DNA from 2 places in the Shewanella sp. SM71 genome. Region 2 is predicted to be linked to the other one. Evidence: riboswitches for the same ligand, from Rfam matches in the RefSeq annotation. Region 2 holds a riboswitch; the other holds the start of a gene.
What was found. A riboswitch is a leader RNA that binds a small molecule or an ion and turns the genes downstream of it on or off. The one in region 2 is predicted to bind thiamine pyrophosphate.
Positions count from the first base shown of each region.

Region 1: it holds a riboswitch for thiamine pyrophosphate, as region 2 does, so the genes downstream of both, thiC (phosphomethylpyrimidine synthase ThiC) here and L5L97_RS19540 (TonB-dependent receptor) in region 2, are expected to answer to the same signal.

Region 1 covers NZ_JAKKRW010000004.1:79,227-90,069, forward strand. The annotation lists gene L5L97_RS05300 (glycoside hydrolase family 97 protein) at 1-811, opposite strand, end outside; partial or broken gene L5L97_RS05305 (tRNA (adenine(22)-N(1))-methyltransferase) at 1,079-1,883, shown strand; gene L5L97_RS05310 (NUDIX hydrolase) at 2,168-2,698, shown strand; gene L5L97_RS05315 (tRNA-uridine aminocarboxypropyltransferase) at 2,889-3,404, shown strand; gene L5L97_RS22935 (pentapeptide repeat-containing protein) at 3,460-3,576, opposite strand; gene trhA (PAQR family membrane homeostasis protein TrhA) at 3,552-4,235, opposite strand; gene L5L97_RS05325 (hypothetical protein) at 4,730-6,100, shown strand; TPP riboswitch at 6,268-6,366, shown strand; gene thiC (phosphomethylpyrimidine synthase ThiC) at 6,568-8,673, shown strand; gene thiE (thiamine phosphate synthase) at 8,676-10,526, shown strand; gene L5L97_RS05340 (HesA/MoeB/ThiF family protein) at 10,519-10,843, shown strand, end outside.
Region 2 covers NZ_JAKKRW010000024.1:12,394-23,236, reverse strand. The annotation lists gene L5L97_RS19560 (YcfL family protein) at 20-415, shown strand; gene deoD (purine-nucleoside phosphorylase) at 717-1,421, shown strand; gene tsgA (MFS transporter TsgA) at 1,472-2,647, shown strand; gene L5L97_RS19545 (Crp/Fnr family transcriptional regulator) at 2,715-3,386, opposite strand; TPP riboswitch at 3,584-3,722, shown strand; gene L5L97_RS19540 (TonB-dependent receptor) at 3,777-5,996, shown strand; gene L5L97_RS19535 (hypothetical protein) at 6,094-6,354, shown strand; gene pnuC (nicotinamide riboside transporter PnuC) at 6,401-7,054, shown strand; gene L5L97_RS19525 (phosphotransferase) at 7,054-8,151, shown strand; gene L5L97_RS19520 (DUF6279 family lipoprotein) at 8,344-9,201, shown strand; gene L5L97_RS19515 (DoxX family protein) at 9,283-9,876, shown strand; gene L5L97_RS19510 (NAD(P)H nitroreductase) at 10,062-10,610, shown strand; gene L5L97_RS19505 (GNAT family N-acetyltransferase) at 10,642-10,843, shown strand, end outside.

The DNA.
Region 1 (10,843 bases), on a different contig from region 2:
GCGTGAGATCCGCCTTAAGTTTGCCATCGCGCTGTTGATCTAAGGTCATGGCGGCAAAGTCCACCAAGGCGGCTTCGTGGATACTTAAGTGCGTACCGTCTGCGAGTTTAAAGGTGAAGGGGGTATGGGCTCTATCGACGTCTTTAAGCGCTGTGGTGCGATATAAATATTCGTAGCGATTCCAGCTGCGGGCAGGGATCCACCATGCTGTAGCTTTATCGCTTTTGCCGACATTGAACTCGGTTAACTCGTCAGTGATTAATAGCGGCGAATTGGCGGGTAGGGCAGCTTGTGGGGCTAAGTGATAGCGAAAGCCAATCCCATAGTCAAAGGCTTTAAATTCGATTTCGAGTTGCACCTTGCCATTACTTAATACTGCAGTCAGTTGATTGTGCTGATCGCGGATCCATTCCTGTTCGCCCCAAGGTTGTTGCCACTTTTCATCGGCACTTTTTTTATCGCTGCTTTTTATCTGTAATCCTTGACCGAGTTCGCCAAGGGATTGAAAAACTAAGCCTAAGCGACTCGGTTCTATGACTCTCTTGCCGTGAAAATCGATTTTATATTCGGGGCGGCCAGTATCATCACTCAAGCTGATTTGAATTTGTTGGTTGGGTGAGCTGACGGTAACGGTTTTAGCAAATACGTTGGCACTAAAAAGACTCGTGACCGCAAGGGCGATGGCTGTAGGGCTTAATAGCGCTTGCGATAGCTTTTGGCACGATGAGCTCTGGCGAGTGTGGCTGTTTGTTACGTGACAGGCAGTTAAGTCGCTGCGAGTGAACTGAATAGGGTTGGTCTTGATGAACATTCCTTGATCCTTGTTTTTATAATGAATGTGACTCACAGCATACTAGTGGCGATGGCTTTTTAACCGCAACGGCCTGCATACGTATTCACCACATTAAGGCGTGGCGTAACAGACGTGACGGGAAGCACTGCGATGGCACGAACAAAAGATGTGGTTTGCTTTTGACTCGGGTAAAATACGCGCTTTCTTTTTGCTTAAAAATGCAATTTAGCGTGGGATTTACAGTGGGATTTACAGTATTTGGAGCCGCAGTAGTAAGGTCAAACCGTGAAAATTAGCCAACGTTTACAACAGATAAACAGCATGATCACTGGTCATTACGATCATATTTGGGATTGCTGCTGCGATCATGGTTTGCTCGGTATGCTGTTGTTAAAAAGGAATGCTGCTCGCCAAGTGCATTTTGTCGATTGTGTGCCTTCGCTAATGCAGGCGCTTGAACTGCGTTTACAACGTTTCTTTCCCGCTGACATATCAGGCCTTAATCCCAACTTAGCGCCACACTCAGATCCAGACTTAAACCCACAGTCAAACCAAGAACCAAACTCAAACTTATATCGTCATACTCAGTGGCAAGTGCATTGCCTTGATGTTGCAGCTTTACCGCTCGGGCAAACCCGTGACCAAGATAAACAGTTGATTATTATCGCTGGTGTGGGCGGAGAACTGCTGGTGGACTTAGTGCGGGCAATTCTAGCCCAACACCCACAGCGGCACCTCGAGTTTATTTTGTGTCCCGTGCATCATAATTATCACGTTAGGCAATCACTCTCAGCCTTAGGGCTAGGGCTTAAGTCGGAACACTTATTGGAAGATAATCAACGTTTCTACGAAATCCTCCATGTCACTACAATCGTGGATCCAAATGGTCTGCCTATCAGTGCTACGGGTTCGTTAATGTGGCAGATGCTAGATGAAGCAAGTTTGCCGCGAGCACACCGCTACCTGTCGCAGGTGATTGGCCATTACCAACGAATGCCGGCGCACAAGCAAACTCCTGAAATTATTCACGCCTATCAGCAACAATTGGCCCAGCTCTTGAGTGAGTATGAGTGAGCTTGAATGCGCTTGAGCATTTTGCCGCTTGGGCATTACGCTGAGAACTAAGATGAGAACCAAAGATGAGCAGCTACGATGAGGATCAGGCGAAAGAGATGATGCATCGCGATCTCGTTGTTAATATTATGGGTAAAATTACTTTGGCATAAACCGTTAACAATCAATCTTGTAATCGTTAAAACCTATTAATCACTCGGACTGGAGTGAGTGTGATTATTGCCTCTGTGGCAGTTTTTGATCTGCATTTGGCGCATTTTCGTTTATGCTTCGACTCCTTTTCGGCAAATGGCTACGACTATGCGTTTATTGAGAACCACCCAAGATCCTGCGGTTAACCTACAGACGGCACGCGTTTTTTACCGCAGAGCTGCCCGCGCGATAGTGTTATCGGGTGAAGACATTTTGCTACTTTATACCCAAAAATACCGCGACTACAGCTTACCCGGAGGTGGAATTGACGATGGCGAGAGTCTCGAAGATGGACTGATCCGCGAGCTTCAGGAAGAAACCGGCGCCTTAGATATTCAAGTGTTAGCCCCCTTTGGTCGTTACGAAGAGTTTCGACCTTGGTACCGTGAGGGGGCGAACGTGGTGCACATGGAGTCATTCTGTTATGTGTGCCGTATCGACACCACCTTGGGCGAGCGTGGTTTAGGTGAGACTCGATTAGAAGCCCACGAGATTAAAAATGGCATGCGGCCTGAATGGCTCAATATTCATCAAGCAATCGCCCATAATGAAGATATTCAGCGTAATCATCCCCATAAAGGCCAATCAATAGAGCGTGAAACTTTTCTGCTAAAAAAGATAGTGTTGGAATTTTTTTAAGTTTTATCATTTTTAAATCATAACTTTAAACTATGATTTTATTTCATGTCAAACTTAGTTTTCTTGGTTTATTGGCGATTGAACGCCGTTATTTTAACCTGATTTTTTAAGTGGATGTGCTTCGAGTCTGTGCCTGACTCAGTGGATGTTTAAGACAATTTCTCACTCTTTTGCCGCAGCAGGGAAGGCAATGCAGATTATTTTATTGACCCACGAACGCGAGTTAACTCGCAAAACGAATACTGGCCAACTTGCGTTAGCCGCATTCCCTGAAGAGGTGAAAAGCATCGTCTGGTCGAGAACGGCACCTGATAAAAATTTAGTGGCAATGCTCGCATCCCAGCAAGCCAAGCTGTTGTTTCCTGCAAGTGATACTGAGCCAGCGCTCTCGAACGCACAAACGTTATTAGCACCAGCGCAATCCACACTCATAGCAACACAACGAATGCCTAGCCAAGTGGTGATTTTAGATGCGACCTGGCAGGAGGCGCGTAAGATGCTGCGCCAGAGTCCCTATCTCAAAACAGCCGCACGAGTCAGTTTGCCGCCACTTATGCCTGAATCCGCCTTTATATTGCGGCGTAATCAGCAAGAAGGGGGCTTGTGTACCGCAGAATGTATTATTGCGCTTTGGCGCCAGTGTGGCAGAGCAGAACAAGCGACGCTATTAGCGTCGCTGTTTACTGAATTGAATAACCGTACTTGATTGCAGTGTTTGAGAGAGTGTTCGATGAAGTGCATGAATAGATAATTAACGACTGTTAGCTTTGACCCATAGATAAATCACCGTCAGCTGAATCACAGTCATTTAAATCAGAGCCAGTTAAATCACTATCAGTTAAATCATAGTCATTTAAATAACAGTCAGATAAATACACAGAAAGTGACTCATGGCACCGCCGAGCACAAACAAATGCCAAATGGCATGGTTGAATGGAATGCGTTTACCGACGTAGAACACAACTCCTAAGGTGTAAAATAACCCGCCTAAGATTAATAGATTAAAGCCTACCTCTGACATCGCCGCCGTTAAATCACCCATCACAGTGACACATAGCCAGCCCATAGCGAGATACAAGACTAAACTTAACTTTTTGAATTTGTGAATAAACAGTGTCTTAAATAGGATCCCACCAATTGCAAGCGACCAAATGGCCGTTAAAATCACTACCGACTGCGTGCCTTGTAAGCTTATCAGCATCAAAGGTGTGTAAGTCCCTGCAATTAAACAGTAAATAGCGCAGTGATCGGCGATCTTCAGTTTATGTTTCCAGCCTGAATGGCTAACACTGTGATATAACGTCGAGCATAGGAAAAGCACTATGATGCTCGCACCATAAATGGTTACGCCCGTAAGTTGAATTGGCGTTAGGTGATCTTGACCTTTAAGCAGCATGAGTACCAATGCCACAATCCCCGCAATGACACCTAGGCCATGGGATACACTGTTAGCGATCTCTTCTTTGATACTATATGGTCCAGATTTTACCGGGTTTTTAACTGTGTTTGGCTGTTCGGTAACACTTTGACTCGACATGGTAGATACACACTCGTAAACGATAATGACTGAGTCTATCAGTTAGAAAAATAAATCACCATATTTAAGCGTACACTTGTAAGCTTAAATTTATGGTTGGCTTCTATTTTTCATCTTTTAGATTTTTAACGCCGTCTTGCACTCCCATCAGCGCATCGCATTGATGATGCTACTCGCTTCAAGACGTGAGATTTAACATTCAATTTAGCGCGATTATGATCCCAATTCCCAGCCTTATTTGTCTTAACTGGCAAGTGACTTATCAAGCACTGGCGTAAAGTACTGTGCTTGTAGCAGGTTGCATTCGCATTGAACTTTGCTCTGTTTGCCTCCTCTAATCTGCGTTGAGCACTCGTAAGTAAATGCAATCAATAGATAATTCGCTTTCAATATTCACCAACCCGATATTGGATTGATATTGAATTAGAGTGTAATCGTTCCACGTTAAGCATCATTGAAATCAATGGATACTATACAAAACCTAAGGATGGATTTTGCCTTTTCAACATCAACCCAAGGCCGCGCTTTTATTGACAGCATCTCCTACAGCGATAGCGATTGGAGATGATGTCGATAGTGCTTTGCTGATTTCGGTCACATCGCCAGAAGGTGAGACTTTTATCGCCTTTGATCATCAGCTCGGTGAACTGGATGCTGCTCAAACGCCTGTTTTTACAACTAATGCGGAGCCATTAGCTTTCAATAGCGGTGCAGGCTTTTTAGTCACTGAGCATGACACCCAAGCTATAGACCAAGAGCAAGCCCAAGATTTGGTACTGCAAGAAATCCGTGCTGAACATCAAGATCAAGATAAATTGGTTTCTGAATCTGAATCCAAACCTGAACTGTCTAGGACGATACAAACTAGTGCTCAGGGATTGGGGACGGGATCCGTTTTGCGTGCTCGTCAGCCGTATTTCAAGGGATTCAGTTTGTTATTTTTTGTGCTCTTAGTGCATGCGTGTTTATTTTTACTTATCTGCATTTTGTGGCGCCCGCAGTTAAATCCCTTTGGATTGAAGGAAATAGAAAGCCGTGGCCCTAAAGTGACAGCGATCAAGGCTTACTTTATTTATGCTCCCGCGGTAGAGAAAGCCGAAACCTCAGAGTCCGAAACTGAGATCAAGGCCGAGTATAAGACTGAAGCGACAAGTTCTGTTACGCCTACAATTGTTCCCACACCTCAAACTCAAGTGAAGCCTCTGCCAATACTTGAAAAGGTCATGCCTGAAACAATAGCACCCGAAAAGGCCGTCTCTGAAAAAGTAGAGTCGGAAAAAGTGAAGCCGGATACTGTTAAACCGAACATCACTCAATCGAGCCAATCTCAATCAAAGAGAACTCAATCAAGTGCCCAAAGTGAAGTAAAGCCCGCTGAAGTGACTGCAAAAAAACCAACGAATACGCTTGATACCACAGAAATAAAGCCGCAGCTTGGCGCTAAGAGCTCGCCCGCAGCAGAAGGTGAGAACACAATAGCGACAAGCTCAAGCATGAGTTTATTCACTCAGCAATATTTTGAACGTCAGCGCGAGCAAGCGCTTGATGATCTCGTCATTGAACAGGCCGATAAATTCACCCGGAAATCGAATATGAGTGAAATGAGCCCAGAGATGGAAGTATTATTTGTCCCTAACGCCGATGATTTCGGTGGCACAACGAGCCTAGATTTACCCTTAGATCCAAATCGTATTGTGCGTAAAGGTGATACTTGTTATCGCGTGGTACAAGTCGGCACTCAAGTTAATCCATACGCCGAAAATTTAGGCTTCCCATTTGACTGTAGTGGCAAAAAAATCAATCAAGCTATTGATGATGCCATTCAATCTCGATTAAATAAAATGATGCTCAAACCCCATAAATAGTGACTTTCTTTTATGATCTATTTTCACGCCAATTATGACTTTTTTATTTTTATTTAATTTTTTCAATTAAAAACAATAATTTGTGATTCTTTATTTTGGATTGGTGGTTAAGGTTTTTAATTGCTTTTTTCCTTGTTTGTTGCTGCCGCTTCTGTCTATACTGCGCACTCATCTTGTCGGAGTGCCTCTTGGCTGAGACCGTTTATTCGGGATCCGTTGAACCTGATCAGGTTAAAACCTGCGAAGGAAACAAGCGTAATAACATACATTAAATCGCTAAAATAGACGGCTTGAACACCTGTTTACTCAGCAGTGTTTTAAGCCTTAATGTTTAGATTTAATCGTTATTGAGCAGGGTAACTCAATTTTTGAAGCCAGTGTTGGCCACAAAAATTGATTGCCATGTCCAGCTATCAACAACTCAATTCTCCAGACAAGCAACTCCATTTTTTAACGTGAGATTGCTTATGTCCAGTTCAAACCCAAACCCAGCTGTAGCTGCCAATGCGATAGAAATCACAGCGCCAGAATCGACAATCCCTAATAAATCGACTGAGTCTAGTCAATCAACCGTGCCTAAGGCGCCAAGTCGCCGCGAAACTCGCGCGCAGGCTCAAGCCTTTATCGATACGTTAGCGCCGCTGCAACATCCTAATTCACAAAAGATTTATCTTGAAGGTTCCAGTGCCGATATACGCGTTGGTATGCGGCAAATTCTGCAGACTGACACGCTTGTTGGTGGTACTGATGATGCGCCTATCATGGAAAAAAATCCGCCAATCCGCGTGTACGATTGCGCTGGACCTTATTCCGATCCTGAGGCTGACATCAATGTGCGTCTAGGCCTTGGTAAATTAAGACAAAACTGGATTCTAGCCCGCAACGACACAGAGCAATTACACTGCGCGACCTCCGATTTTACCCAACAAAGACTCGCCGATGACGGTTTAGAACATCTGCGTTTTGAGGCGGGTTCGAGTGCAATTGTCCGCCCACGCAGAGCGCTGCAGGGTAAACGAGTCAGTCAATTACACTATGCCCGTCAAGGGATTATCACGCCCGAAATGGAATATGTGGCGATCCGCGAGAACATGGCACTTGCGCAAGTACAGGATGAAATCCTCAATCGTAAAGCCAAGGGCGAAGCTTTTGGTGCCTTAGTCGGCGAACCGATTACCGCCGAATTTGTCCGCGCTGAAGTCGCCCGTGGCCGCGCGATTATTCCGCTGAATATTAACCATCCCGAAGCCGAACCTATGATCATCGGGCGTAACTTTCTGGTGAAAGTGAACGCCAATATCGGTAATTCGGCGGTGACCTCTTCCATCGAGGAAGAAGTGGAAAAGCTCGTCTGGTCTACCCGTTGGGGCGCAGATACGGTAATGGATTTATCCACAGGTCGTTATATCCACGAAACCCGCGAGTGGATCATCCGTAACTCGCCAGTGCCCATTGGCACAGTGCCGATTTATCAAGCGCTGGAGAAAGTGAACGGCGTGGCAGAGGATTTAACCTGGGAAGTGTTCCGCGATACCTTGATTGAACAAGCTGAGCAAGGTGTTGATTACTTTACTATTCATGCTGGTGTGCTGCTTCGTTATGTACCTATGACGGCTAAACGCGTTACTGGGATCGTTTCCCGCGGCGGTTCAATCATGGCTAAATGGTGCCTGAGTCACCACAAGGAAAACTTCCTCTACAGCCATTTTCGTGAGATTTGTGAGCTTTGCGTCGCTTACGATGTATCCCTGTCTTTAGGTGATGGCATGCGTCCCGGATCGATTGCCGACGCTAATGATGCTGCCCAGTTTGCAGAGCTTGAAACCTTAGGTGAGCTAGTCAAAATCGCGTGGGAATACGACGTACAAACCATTATCGAAGGGCCGGGACATATCCCGATGCAGCTTATTAAAGAGAACATGGACAAGCAGTTAGTTCACTGCGACGAAGCGCCGTTTTACACCCTTGGCCCACAAATCACCGATATCGCCCCTGGGTATGATCATTTCACCTCCGGCATAGGCGCGGCCATGATAGCTTGGTACGGCTGCGCCATGTTGTGTTATGTAACACCAAAAGAACACTTAGGATTACCGAATAAACAAGATGTTAAGCAAGGTTTGATTGCTTATAAGATTGCTGCCCACGCCGCCGATGTGGCCAAAGGTCATCCGAGTGCGCAAATTCGTGACAATGCGCTGGCAAAGGCGCGTTTCGAATTCCGCTGGGAAGATCAATATAATTTAGGACTCGATCCTGAAACCGCGCGTGCTTATCACGATGAATCTTTACCGCAGGAATCCGCTAAAGTCGCGCATTTTTGCTCTATGTGCGGCCCTAAATTTTGTTCGATGAAAATCACCCAAGATGTTCGCGCCTATGCCGCTGGCTTAGAGGCGGCACAAGCGAAGGCGGAGCAAGTTGAAGCGGCTGCCCAAGCTATGCAAGTCACAATCAAGACGCCGCAGGAGTTGGAAGCGGCAATGGCGCTAAAATCGGCACAATTTGCTGCCTCGGGCGCCGAGATTTATCACGTTAAAGACAAGCTCGTCGCCGAAGCTGAGGAAGCCTAATTATGCAGGGTATTCATGGGGGGAAATTGCCCATGAATACCGAGCGCCCCGCGATTGTTTGGACTATAGCTGGTTCAGACAGCGGCGGCGGTGCCGGTATTCAGGCGGACTTGGCCACGATTCAAGATTTGGGTTGTCACGGTTGCAGCGTGATCACCACAGTGACGGCGCAAAGCTCAGTGGCGGTCACTTTAGTCGAGCCCGTATCAGCGGCGATGTTAATGGCTCAGTTGACCACTTTACTTTCAGACTTGCCACCCAAAGCAATTAAAATCGGCTTACTGGCAGATCAAACTCAAGTGGCATTGCTGGCAGATTGGATCGCGAGTTTTAAAATCCACTATTCATCTGTGCCTGTCATTGTCGATCCTGTGATGGTCGCCAGTTGTGGCGATGCATTAGCAGTAGATAACTGTCAGGATATAAAAAGTACGGCTAAATCAGCCTTAGATTTTAGGCCTTTCAAAGGTTTAATCGAACTTATCACACCCAATGTGCTTGAACTTGGGCGGTTAACTCACAGTGATGTTTCAACGAAAGCACAATTCGCTGCTGCAGCACAGGCTTTATCCCAGAGTTTAGATTGCAGTGTGCTCGCTAAAGGGGGCGATGTGAGTGGTAGCACTGATATTCTTGATGATACTCATGCTCAAACTCAGGCTAACGTTCATGTTAGCACTCTCGATAGCAACGGCTGGGATTTTGAGCTTGCCGAGGATTATCTGGTTTGCCATCAAGTACGCGCTAGCTCTGAGCTGCATCAAAATGGGCGTTTCTGGTTGGCAAGCCAGCGGGTTAATACTCGTCATAATCATGGTAGCGGCTGCACTCTGTCATCGGCCATTACCGCCGTGTTAGCGCAGGGTTTTGTATTGCAAGATGCGGTGGTCGTTGCGAAAGCCTATGTGAGTCATGGCTTAAGCGCGGCAATTGGCTTAGGGCAAGGTCCAGGGCCGTTGGCCCGTATGGGGTGGCCCAATGACTTGTCCCGCTATGCAAAGATAAGGCTGTGTGATGGCAATTTTATTAGTCATCAACTCAACCAACACCTTGATATTAGAAGTGATTTAGTTGCAACAGTTTTATCTGCAACAGATCAGGCAACCGCTCAGGTAAGAATAGCCTCGACGCTGCCGCAATACATCTCATCCCACGGTTTTAAAATTCTCGATGCCGATCTTGGTGTTTATCCCGTGGTGAGTGATTTAACCATGCTGGAAAGTTTGTTAGTTGCGGGCGTTAAAACCGTGCAGTTACGGATAAAAACAGATATGAGTGAGTTCGGCGAATCAGAGCTAGTTGGCTCGGAATTAGAAGCACAAATTCAAACGGCCATTGCCTTAGGTAAGCATTTTAATGCGCAGCTTTTTATCAATGATCACTGGCAGTTAGCGATAAAATACCATGCCTTTGGGGTACATTTAGGCCAAGAAGATCTCGCCGTTACCGACTTAGCGGCCATTCAGTCGGCAGGGCTCGCATTAGGTATATCCAGCCACAGTTATTTCGAGTTGCTATTGGCGCATCAATATTCGCCATCTTACATCGCCCTTGGGCATATATTCCCAACCACGACGAAGCAAATGCCTTCGGCGCCCCAAGGGCTCGCAAAACTTAAACACTATGTGGCGTTACTCCAAGACCATTATCCCTTGGTCGCCATTGGCGGTATTGATTTAGATAATCTGGCAAAGGTGAAAGCCACAGGGGTGGGCAATATTGCTGTGGTGCGGGCTATAACCGAGGCTCAGGATCCAGTCGCAGCATTTGCAGAGCTGAGCCAAGCTTGGGAGCAATTTAGCTTGTCTGAAGAACTGGCTGTAAAGTATGAGTTGGTTGCTAAGCATGAGTAAAAAAACACCGTTTTCTTACGCAGAGGTTCTTTGCGACGGAACCCAAAGCGCTCATACACTCAGTGATGCTGATTTCATGCGTTATTCTCGGCAAGTCTTATTGCCAGAGGTCGGTGAGGCAGGGCAATTGCAATTGGTCGACGCCAGCGTTGTTATTGTAGGGCTTGGCGGCTTAGGGCAATTGGCGGCGCAGTATCTGGCTTGTGCTGGCATTGGCAACTTGACCTTAATCGACATGGATAAGGTTGAAGTTTCGAATCTACCAAGACAATTGCTATTCACCGATGCCGACATTGGACTCAATAAGGCGCGAGTTG
Region 2 (10,843 bases):
GCGTGACTAGGAGAAATATATGAAACAAGTTTATACAGGGTTATTACTGGCCGCAGCACTTACCTTAGGTGCTTGTGCCTCACATACCGCAGGGATTTCAGTGAGTTCACTGGGTGAAACCCGCGTCGATAATTCCAGCTTTGCTCGAGATATTGCGGTACAGAGTGTGGATGCACGCCGAGTCGGTGATTTAGTGCAGGGCACAGCGTTGATTGTTAGTAAATCCTCGTCCGATATGCGTGTGCAATATAAATTCACTTGGTACGATGCCAGCGGCTTTACTATCGAAGATGAAGCGACCAGCTGGAAATCGGTGAAATTACACGGCAAACAGCAATTGCAAGTCGGCGCCGTAGCACCTAATGCCCAAGTGGTTAAATTTGATGTATACGTGCGTGAAACCTTTTCAAACTAAGCTTGAGTTTGCTTCTGTTTAGTTTATTCCGGGTTTAATTGATTTTTTGATATTAAACCCGTTCTAAAAAGGCTTACTTCTTTTAAGGAGTAAGCCTTTTTTATTCGTTTTACATCAACTTTTAGTGACCTTAAGGTCATTCAAATGTTATTAGCTTTCGTCTTTTTGACATTGAAAGTTGCGATAAATTACCCATTTTTAAGCAAAAAGGTTTACGGCAAGGTGAAATCCGGACTTTAGTCCTAAATACATTTAGTGATTGAGCACTACTATCAGCATATTACCACATGAGGATAGAAAGATGACTGCTCATATTAATGCTCAACCTACTGATTTTACTGAAACTGTTATTATGCCGGGTGATCCACTCCGTGCTAAATATATCGCTGAAACCTATCTCACCGATGCCGTAGAAGTCACGAATGTTCGCAATATGCTTGGTTACACGGGCTTTTACCAAGGACAGCGCATTTCCGTTATGGGTCATGGTATGGGGATTTCATCTATGGTGCTTTATGGCCATGAGCTGATTAATTATTTTGGCGTGAAACGCATTATTCGTATTGGCAGTTTAGGTGCAACACAAAAACATGTACAAATGCGAGATGTCATTTTAGCCCAAGCCGCAGGCACGGATTCACCTACTAACGCTAAGCGTAGTAGCGGCTACCAAATGGCGACTTCTGCGACCTTTTCTTTATTGCATAAAGCCTATACAACAGCGAATGAGAAAGGTATTAGTGTAAAAGTTGGCAATATCTTTAGTGGTGATCTTTATTACGATCCCGATGAAGATATGATCCCCGCACTTGAGCGTTTTGGGGTATTAGGTATTGATATGGAAGTGGCGGGGCTTTATGGATTGTCACACCAACAAGGTATCGAATCATTAGCCATTTTAACGGTATCGGATCATTGTTTAACCGGTGAAGAAACAACGGCAGAAGAACGCCAACTCTCTTTTAATAATATGATTGAGCTCGCGTTAGAAACCGCCCTCAATTAGGTTTAAAGCCATCCTTTGAACCCTTAGCATTTCACTTATGGAATGACATAATGAATAATAAAATTACTTTAACAGCCATCAGTTTTCTCGCCAATTTTATTATGGCGGGCTTTGCGACCCAATTTGGGATGTTGATTGAACCCATAGCTGAGAAATTTGCCGCTAATGTTAACGAAGTTGCATCAATCTTTTCATTGCTCAATGGTGGTGCACTCGCGGGGACGATTGCAGCATTTTTCTTTATTGAAAAAATGGGTATCAAAAGAATGACCTTGATAAGTTACAGTCTGGTTGCTCTTTCTGCTCTGGCTTTACATCTAACCAGTTTCCTACAAGTTGTGATGGTAGCAATGACCTTAATTGGTTTTTGTGGCGGTATCGGTTTATGTATTGCTGGTACGATTGTGGTGTCTGTGTGGCAAGAGAAATTACAAAGCACAATGTTAGTGGTGCAAGATGCGACGTTTAATATTGCAGGCGTTATTTTTCCATTGATAACGACTTATGCATTAACAAGTTCACTATCATGGAGTTATAGCTATTTAGCCGTAGGTTTAGTGGCGTTCGGTACAGTCATTATTACCTTGTTCACTCATTTCTCTATTTGCGAGCAATCTTCTACAACACAAGAGAAACAACAGTCTGAATGGAATCTCGGTATTATTAGTGGAGGTATTGGTTTATTTTTAGGAATGCTGGCTTTATATACTTTTTTAACTTGGGCACCTTTATTTGTAAAACAAAAATTTGATATTCCGTTTGAAGATGCCGGTAATATTATTACCCAGTATTGGTCCGCTGCGCTAATTGGGGCGTTAATTTCGACTGTGATTGTGACTCGTGTAAAAATTCACCATTTCTTAGTCGGTATTATTGCTTTAGCTATGGTGATCACCGCTGCCATTGTCAGTACCAATAATCTTAATTGGATAGCTTATTTAACCTATGGTTATGGTTTTGTGTGTGCTGCTCTTTATAATGCATTTATTGCTTATGGCGTGTCTTTTGTAAAAAAAGCCAGTAGCAAAAATGTGTCATATATACTTATTAGCGGAAGTGCAGGGGCGATGTTTAGCCCAGCCATCAGTTCTTTCTTTGAACGTATTATCGGATTACAAACTGTGATGTATGTGATTCCTTTGCTTTACGCAGCGATATTTATGCTATTGATCGTTTCAAGTCGGATGAAACCGGCTATGGAACAACACTCGCCATCGGTAAGTTAATTTACCTGTGCATCCATCCCACACTCGGTTGTTAAATTATGTCGAGTGTGGGTTATGCTGAAAGCGATTATATGCCTGCTTCAACAAATTTCTTGAGTGCGTTGAGATCACAAATCCGAATGCCATCTTTTCTCCGCTCAATTAAGCCTCGTTCCTCAAGATTTTGTAGCGCCCGACGGTAGACTCGGTCGGTAGTGCCAAATCGTTCAGCCTCTAAATAGCGTTTACTAAAGCCATCTACAGGCAAGTCATTTAAGTATTCATGATAAATATCAAATGCCACGTTATAACTGAGCAGTCGCCGAGTAAAAATATCCACTGTGTCTTGGTAGTCAATCGCAATTGCACTAGCGAAGAATAGCGCGAGTTGAGGATGCTGACCGAGGCAATGTTGTAGTTTTTCAGCGCTAATCAACATGATTTCTAAGGGTTCACTGGCAATAATGTCTAGTTGACAGTGGTACTGGGTGAAGAACTCCATTTCGCCAAACAGTTGTGAATCACAATCAATAGTACCTAATTGAAAACACCGACCATTTCTCGCGGTATGGCCGAGTGATACGCGACCTTGCTTCACCAATACAAGTGATGCCATCGCTTCCCCCTGCGTCATGAGGTGAGCGCCTTTTTTGAGCATTTTTATTTCGCTGATACAGCTAAGTACAACCGCTTCAATAAGTGGATAGTCTTGCTCCCATCGCTGGCTATAACGTCCTTTCGATAAAGGTTTTAGCTGCATCGACTATTGTCCTCTTACTGTGTTCGAAATTGCGACCTTCTATAGCATTATCATGATAGGCGGTCAAATGGACGAAAGGATTTAGGCGGCTACTAAAGATATTTTCATCATACGAACTGAAGGGCAGTGGTTTTCGCGACATTTAATTGAATCGCAGAGATAAGAGTGCCCACTTTTTATTTCCGTCATGTATACTAGGCGCCGCCAAGGGGTGTTTGTTGTGCATTAATGTTACTCTGATTTTAACGTTAACGGCTGCAAACTGAGATGTCATCTGACGAACCCTTAGAACCTGATCCGGCTAATACCGGCGTAGGAATGGGCCAATCAACAGCACACTTCTGAATCGCTTATTCGTTGCCGGATCTCAAACATTATATTTGAGGTCCTATGTCAAACCGTAAAACGTCAAACCATCAATCTCCATTTTCAACCGTATCGCCAAGCTTATTTTTAGCCCGAGCGCCGCTGGCGTTAGCCATCGCCGCAGCGCTGAGCACCCCTGTTTTTGCACAAACCGACGCTATCGATAAACCCGATCCCAGCACTGAGATGGAAGTCATGGTGGTGACGGCGGATTTTCGCAGTTCAAGCTTAGAAAAAATGCCCTCCAGCATTACCGTTATCGACAGTCAAAAAATTCAAGATGAAAGTGCGCAACACTTTGAAGATCTGCTTAATTCTATCGCCAATTTTAACTGGTCAGGTGGAAGCTCGCGGCCGAAATATTTTCAAATTCGCGGTGTAGGAGAGCAGGAACAATACCAAGGCGCACCTAATTCTTCCGTGGGTTACATCATAGATGATATCGATTTATCCGGTATTGGTATGGTGTCGAGCATGTACGATTTACAGCAGGTCGAAGTGCTTCGTGGACCGCAGGGGACGCGTTACGGCGCGAATGCCTTAGCGGGATTGATTTATCTGAAGAGTAACGATCCAACTGATGTGTTTGAGCATGGCGGCGAAGTGTCGTTAGGCGATGATGATTTGCGCACGTTTAGCGGTTTCAGTTCTGGCCCATTAACGGCTTCTGGCAAGCTGCTTTATCGTGTGTCAATGCAGCAGCACCAGCAAAATGGTTACCACGATAACCTGTATTTAGACCGTGATGATACCAATGGCCGCGATGAATTCAGCGGCCGCGCTAAGCTGCGCTGGTATGCGACAGATGATTTGCAGTTTGATTTAACTGTGCTGCATGCCGATTTTGATAATGGCTATGATGTGTGGAGTTTAACCAATTCACCAACCCAGACAACATCGGATCAACCGGGTGTCGATAGCCAACGCACCACAGGCGCGGGTTTTAAAGCGACCTATTCCGGCGCCGAAAACTTCGAATTAACTTCGTTAACCTCTTTTGCGAATACCGATCACCATTACAGTTACGATGGCGATTGGGCTAACTCAGAATATTGGGCCTCTAAGCAATGCAATGATGACAATGGCAATCTGGCGCCGTGTCAATACGATTATTTTTGGGATAAAACGGGTCAGCGTAAAACCGCGTCGCAAGAGTTTCGCCTAAGTTCTACCGAGCAGGGCCGTATTTTTGCAGAGAGTACTGATTGGTTGCTTGGTGTGTATGCCATGAATCTGAAAGAAGATAACCAATTGTATTCTGAATACAATGCTTGGCCGGATGAAGTCTTAGACTCAGAGTATGAGGCGACAAACTATGCACTGTTTGGTCAGCTCGATACGGATTTGGGCTCAAATTATGCTTTATCTGTGGGTCTACGTTTAGAGCGTCGCAACAGCCATTACTCTGATACGAATAACGATAATTTCGACCCGAGCGAAACTATGTGGGGCGGTCATATTGCTGTGAGTAAAGTGCTGAACGACTCACACAATGCTTATGTCCGAGTCGCACGCGGTTACAAGGCGGGCGGTTTCAACATGACTTTGCCAGTCGAATTGAACGATAAAAAAGAGTTTAGTACTGAGACGCTCTATAACTATGAAATCGGCCTTAAATCCCATTGGTTAGCGGGACTTATCGATACTAATTTGGCGCTGTTCTATATGGACAGACAAGATCAACAGGTGGCAGCATCACAGCAAGATCCCGATAAACCACAGCGTTTTATCTTGTTCACTGAAAATGCAGGCAGTTCGAATAACTATGGCGCTGAGTTAGATGCAACCTGGTATGCCACGGATAATCTGCAAGTTTACTCAAGCTTAGGTTGGTTAGAAACGGCCTACGGTGACTATCAGTATCAGGACAAATATGGCACTGAGGTGGATTTAACTGGCCGCGATCTAGCCCATTCTCCACACGTTACCTACAGCCTTGGCGGGACTTATCGTGCTAATTCGGGTTGGTTTGCGAACCTGAATCTTAGCGGTAAGAGTGAATTCTATTATTCAGACAGCAATGAATCCCGCTCTGAACCCTACACTATCGTCAATGCCCGCGTGGGTTATGAGGCGAGCGCCTGGTCGGCATATTTATGGGGACGCAATCTGTTTAATGAAGAATACGGTGTGCGTGGCTTCTATTTTGGCAATGAGCCAGATAACGGTTGGGCGGAAAAGCAATATATTCGTTACGGCGATCCGCGTCAGATTGGCGTAACCTTTAACGTTAAGTTTATGTAATAGCTCATTTTAAAATGAGCATAATCATTTAAGTGTTAACTGAACTGTAGCCCAGTATTTGGGCTACAGCCTTACTTCAGAATATCAAGGAATTAAAATGAAACTGACCGCAGAAATTAGCATGTATCCCTTTAATGAAAATTACCTCGATCCTATCAAGTGGTTTATTGGCCGCGTGGATAGTTATCCCAATATCGAGCGCGTGACTAATGCGATGGCAACTCAAGTGTGCGGCGATTATTTAGATGTGATGACTATGCTAGCGACCGAGATGCAAGCGGCCCATGAGAAATGGGGCAAGGCAGTATTTGTGTGTAAGTTTATCGGTGGTGAGCTGAATTTAGCCCACAGCGAATAATGATTGACCGCCATGTAAGCGACAAATAGGCAATGAGAACAACACTATGACAGATTTATGGTTAACCTTGGTCGAGAGCGTTAATACGGCCTTTGGTGAAGTCCATGTGATGACCGTATGGGAAGCCCTCGCGGTATTGCTGGCGATGGCATATTTACTGCTGGCGATGAAGGCCAGTGTGTGGTGCTGGGCGGCGGCCTTTGCCAGTACCGCCATTTACACTGTGTTGTTTTGGAAGGTGTCGCTACTGATGGAGTCTGTGCTTAACGTCTATTACATGGCGATGGCGCTCTATGGATATTGGCTCTGGACCCAAGGTGGTGATAAGCATCAAGGAGTAAAAGTGACCACTTGGCCATTGAAAACCCATTTAAAGTTGATCGCAGCGACGGGTGTGATTTCGCTTTTGGTTGGTCACGGTATGGCGACGTATACCCAAGCCGCATTCCCGTATCTAGATGCGGCGACAACCTGTTTCGCCGTGATGACGACTTATTTAGTGGCAAAAAAGGTACTTGAGAATTGGCTTTATTGGGCGGTTATCGACATAGTGTCGATTTACCTTTATCTCAGCAAAGGCTTGATGCTGACATCCTTGTTATTCGTGCTTTATGTGGGTTTAGCGGTCGTGGGGTATTTCCTGTGGCGAACCGCGTTAGCCGACGCCCGTGAAGCTAATACCTTGAAGTTACTTAGTTAATGCTCGATATAAACGCCTCGATGCAACGCTCAGCAGGCGAGCCATTCAAAGCACTTTACCCCATACTCAAAAGTGCAGGGCTAGTTAACGTGTTAAGTATTCATGAGCTTGCGGGCGGCTTAAGTAATCATAATTATAAAATCACTACGCCCACAGGCAGTTATGTGTTGCGGGTGAATGCCGATGCGGCGGACAGTTTTTGCAACCGCCAGCAGGAGCGTTTTTACTGGCAGCAATTGGCTCAAGCTAAACTTGCTCCTGAACTGTTGTGGGTGAGCGAAGATGAGCGTTATTACCTCAGTGATTTTATTGAAAGTGACGATATTGAAAACGAGGTCTTAATCCACTGGCCAGCGTTAGAGCGCCAAACGAGTGCTGCTGATTTTGTGCTGGGGCAATCGACGTTTAATTATTTACAGTATCCGGCAGCAGAACAAGAAACGCATCCTAACCAAGCCCATTGTTTGCTATTGGCGTTATTGCTGCAATTACGCGATCTGCCTACAGGGCCTTACGCTATTAGTATCACTGAGCAGTGGCAGGAATATCACCAGCAAATACTTGCCTATCAGGCTTCTGCAACATTTAGTGAGCCAGTATTAAGGCGACCTGTGCCATTGAAGCAGGGTAGTGATATTGGTGATAGCAATACTCACGATTGGAATGAGCGGGTGGCTAAGCTGCTTGCAATTCAAATCGACATTAAACATTGGTGTGATGAGTTAGCAGCCTGCATAATCAAGCCGCAGTTTTGCCATCGCGATCTTAATCCCCATAATTTGTTACTTAAAAATAACCGCTTGTGTTGTATTGATTTTGAGTATGCGATGGCGTCGCATCCACTGTGTGAGTTGGCTGTAGTGTTAGCTACCCATGCGTTAACGCCCTATCAGCAAAGTGTTTTGGTGAAACAGTATCTGAGTGGACATCCTTATGTTACTGCACAAGCCGTAACGGCAGTGCCTGCCGCTATTGACATGTATTGGGTATTTGCTTGCTACTGGGCATTATTGATGGCAGCGCAAACAGAACCCAGTCGTAGCGCCGACTACCTTGCTTGGTTTGATTGCTTCTGGCCGCTGATCACCCCCAAATAGTCATTATTGCGTGTGCTTAGTTTCCATCTGATGATAATGGCTCATTCCCTTATGGCATTGACCGCGCTATGGTGGGACATGCGGGTAGAACATACTGAAAACCTTTATTAGACAAACTTGTTTGATATAAAAAGCAACTTTATATAGTCTCAAGCGTCTTATTAGCAACAATTCTAGGATGGATTATTCAGTATGAAAAAAGGCGTGATGCTACTTGTGTGTCTCTTAGGCTTAAGCGCCTGCTCCACTAAATTCAGTTACCATTTCCTCGACTGGGCCATCGGCTGGGAGCAAGAGGATTATGTTACCTTAGATAAATCTCAGCAAAAGGCATTCGATTCCCTCATTGAAAAATTTGTCATTTGGCACCAATCCAAAGAGTTAGCTCATTATGTGGTGCAATTGACCGAAGTCGAAAGCCTCATAAAAACCAATACGTTAACGCCAGTGCTATGGGCAGACCATGTGAATATTGCTAAGCGGCATTGGTTTCGATTGTTTGAGTTCGCCTTGCCCGAGCTTCTACCTATCATAATGTCTTTGTCCGATGAACAGGTGAAGCAGATCCTCACAAAATTACGGGAGGAAGAGCTGGAGCTCGTTAAAGAATTTGCGGGTAAAACCCCTGAACAGTTACAAAAAGATGCCGATGAAAACCTTCAAACCCAATTTGATGATTGGCTTGGAAGTGTAACTGCGGAGCAAAAAGTGCTTATTCACCAATATAATCAACAGCGTTTATCTACCTTAGATATGTGGCTTGAGTACAGACACGAATGGTTACGCCAGTTTGAAGTTGCACTAGGTCAGCGCGCTGATAAAGCATTATTAACCGAGCGTTTGACCTTGCTGATGACGCAGCCCGATGAGCTTAAGTCAGAACAACATAAAGTGTTTTTACGTAAAAATACTGAGGCATTTGGGACTTTGTTGTTGGCGATGAATGCGAGCTTATCGGAGCAGCAGTCGAAGCATTTTTATAAAAAGTTAGGTGGACTCATTCAAGATCTCAAGGAACTGAATCAGGAAGCGATTGAAAAAGAAGCCTAGGCCATGAAAGATTTATTGCCTTGCTTGGGTCTATTCCTGCAAGCCAATAAATCAGCCTACTAACGACTAAATAGAGACCTTATGCCACTCGTATCCCTTTATCAGAAACTGCTCAATATGAGCCGCTATTTCGAAGGCTTAGCGCCATTAGCCCTTAGGATTTACCTTGCACCTGTGTTAATGCAAGCAGGCTATAACAAGCTCGCTCACTTTGAAGATACGGTTGCTTGGTTTGCCAATCCCGATTGGGGCTTAGGTCTGCCAATGCCGGCGTTAATGGCAGGACTGGCGGCGGGAACTGAGTTCTTTGGCGCTATCTTGTTACTGCTTGGGCTCGCGACGCGACTGATTTCAATCCCTTTAATGGTCACTATGTTGGTCGCCGCATTGACTGTGCATTGGCCAAATGGTTGGTTAGCGATTGCCGATGGTAGTTCTTGGCTTGCGAATGACAGAGTGATTGAGGCAGGGGATAAACTGATAAAAGCCAAAGAGTTATTGCAGGAGCACGGTAACTATGACTGGCTGACCAGTTCAGGTAATTTTGCTGTGCTTAATAATGGTATTGAGTTTGCGATCACCTATTTTATTATGTTGTTGACACTTTTTACCTTAGGCGGTGGTCGTTACACTAGCCTAGATTATTTCATCGCTAAGCGCTGTAGGATTAAGTAAGTCTTTCTCAAGCGGGCTCAATTGTTAACTGCATCGGATTTTCAAGCGCATTTAATTTTTAAGTACACTCGATGGTAAGTGCACTCAACAAGTTAAATCCCACTCAAGCGGTGGGATTTTTTTATGCCTCTTTGTCAGCAATTTGCTATGCTTGAGCGCAATTTATATCGAACTAGGATAAGAACTTGGACGCTATTGAACTTTTACTCACTCGCCAATCAACTCCACGATTAACTGCTCCTGCTCCAGATGCGAGTCAATTAAAAATCATCTTAGATGCTGCCATTCGTGTGCCAGATCATGGCGCCCTAGCACCATGGGAATTTATTATTTCCGTAGGAAAAGGGTTAGATACCTTGGCAGATATCTTTGTTGAGGCAGCGAAAGCGAGCGGCGCCGACGAGGATTTTGTCAATAAAGCTAAGGGCATGCCAATGCGTGCGCCTATGGTGATTACTGTCGTGGCGAAAACGCAGCAACATCCCAAAGTCCCCGTACTTGAACAGCTTATTGCAGCGGGTTGTGCGACCATGGCGATGCAGCAGGCTGCCTTTGCCTTAGGTTTAGGGGCAGTGTGGCGTACAGGGGATTTTGCCTTTGATGCGAATGTGAATGTTGCTTTAGGTCTTGAGCCACACGATCAAATTGTCGGCTTTTTGTATGTGGGTACGCCAGCCGTTACTGCTCCTAAGAAACCGCAAAAGGACGGCAGTCAGTACGTCCGTTATTTATAAATCCGCCCCTCTTTTTTAGTGGAGAAATTCTATGCAAGTTGCGCGTACTCCTAGACTCATCCTGCGGCAGTTAACCCCAGCCGACGCTTCTTTTATGTTAGTCTTGCTCAATAGCCAAGGCTTTATAGAGAATATCGGGGATAGAGGAGTACGCACACTTGTGCAGGCTAAGGATTATATCGTCAATGGACCGATGAAAAGTTATGCCGAGTGCGGTTTTGGTTTTTATGCTG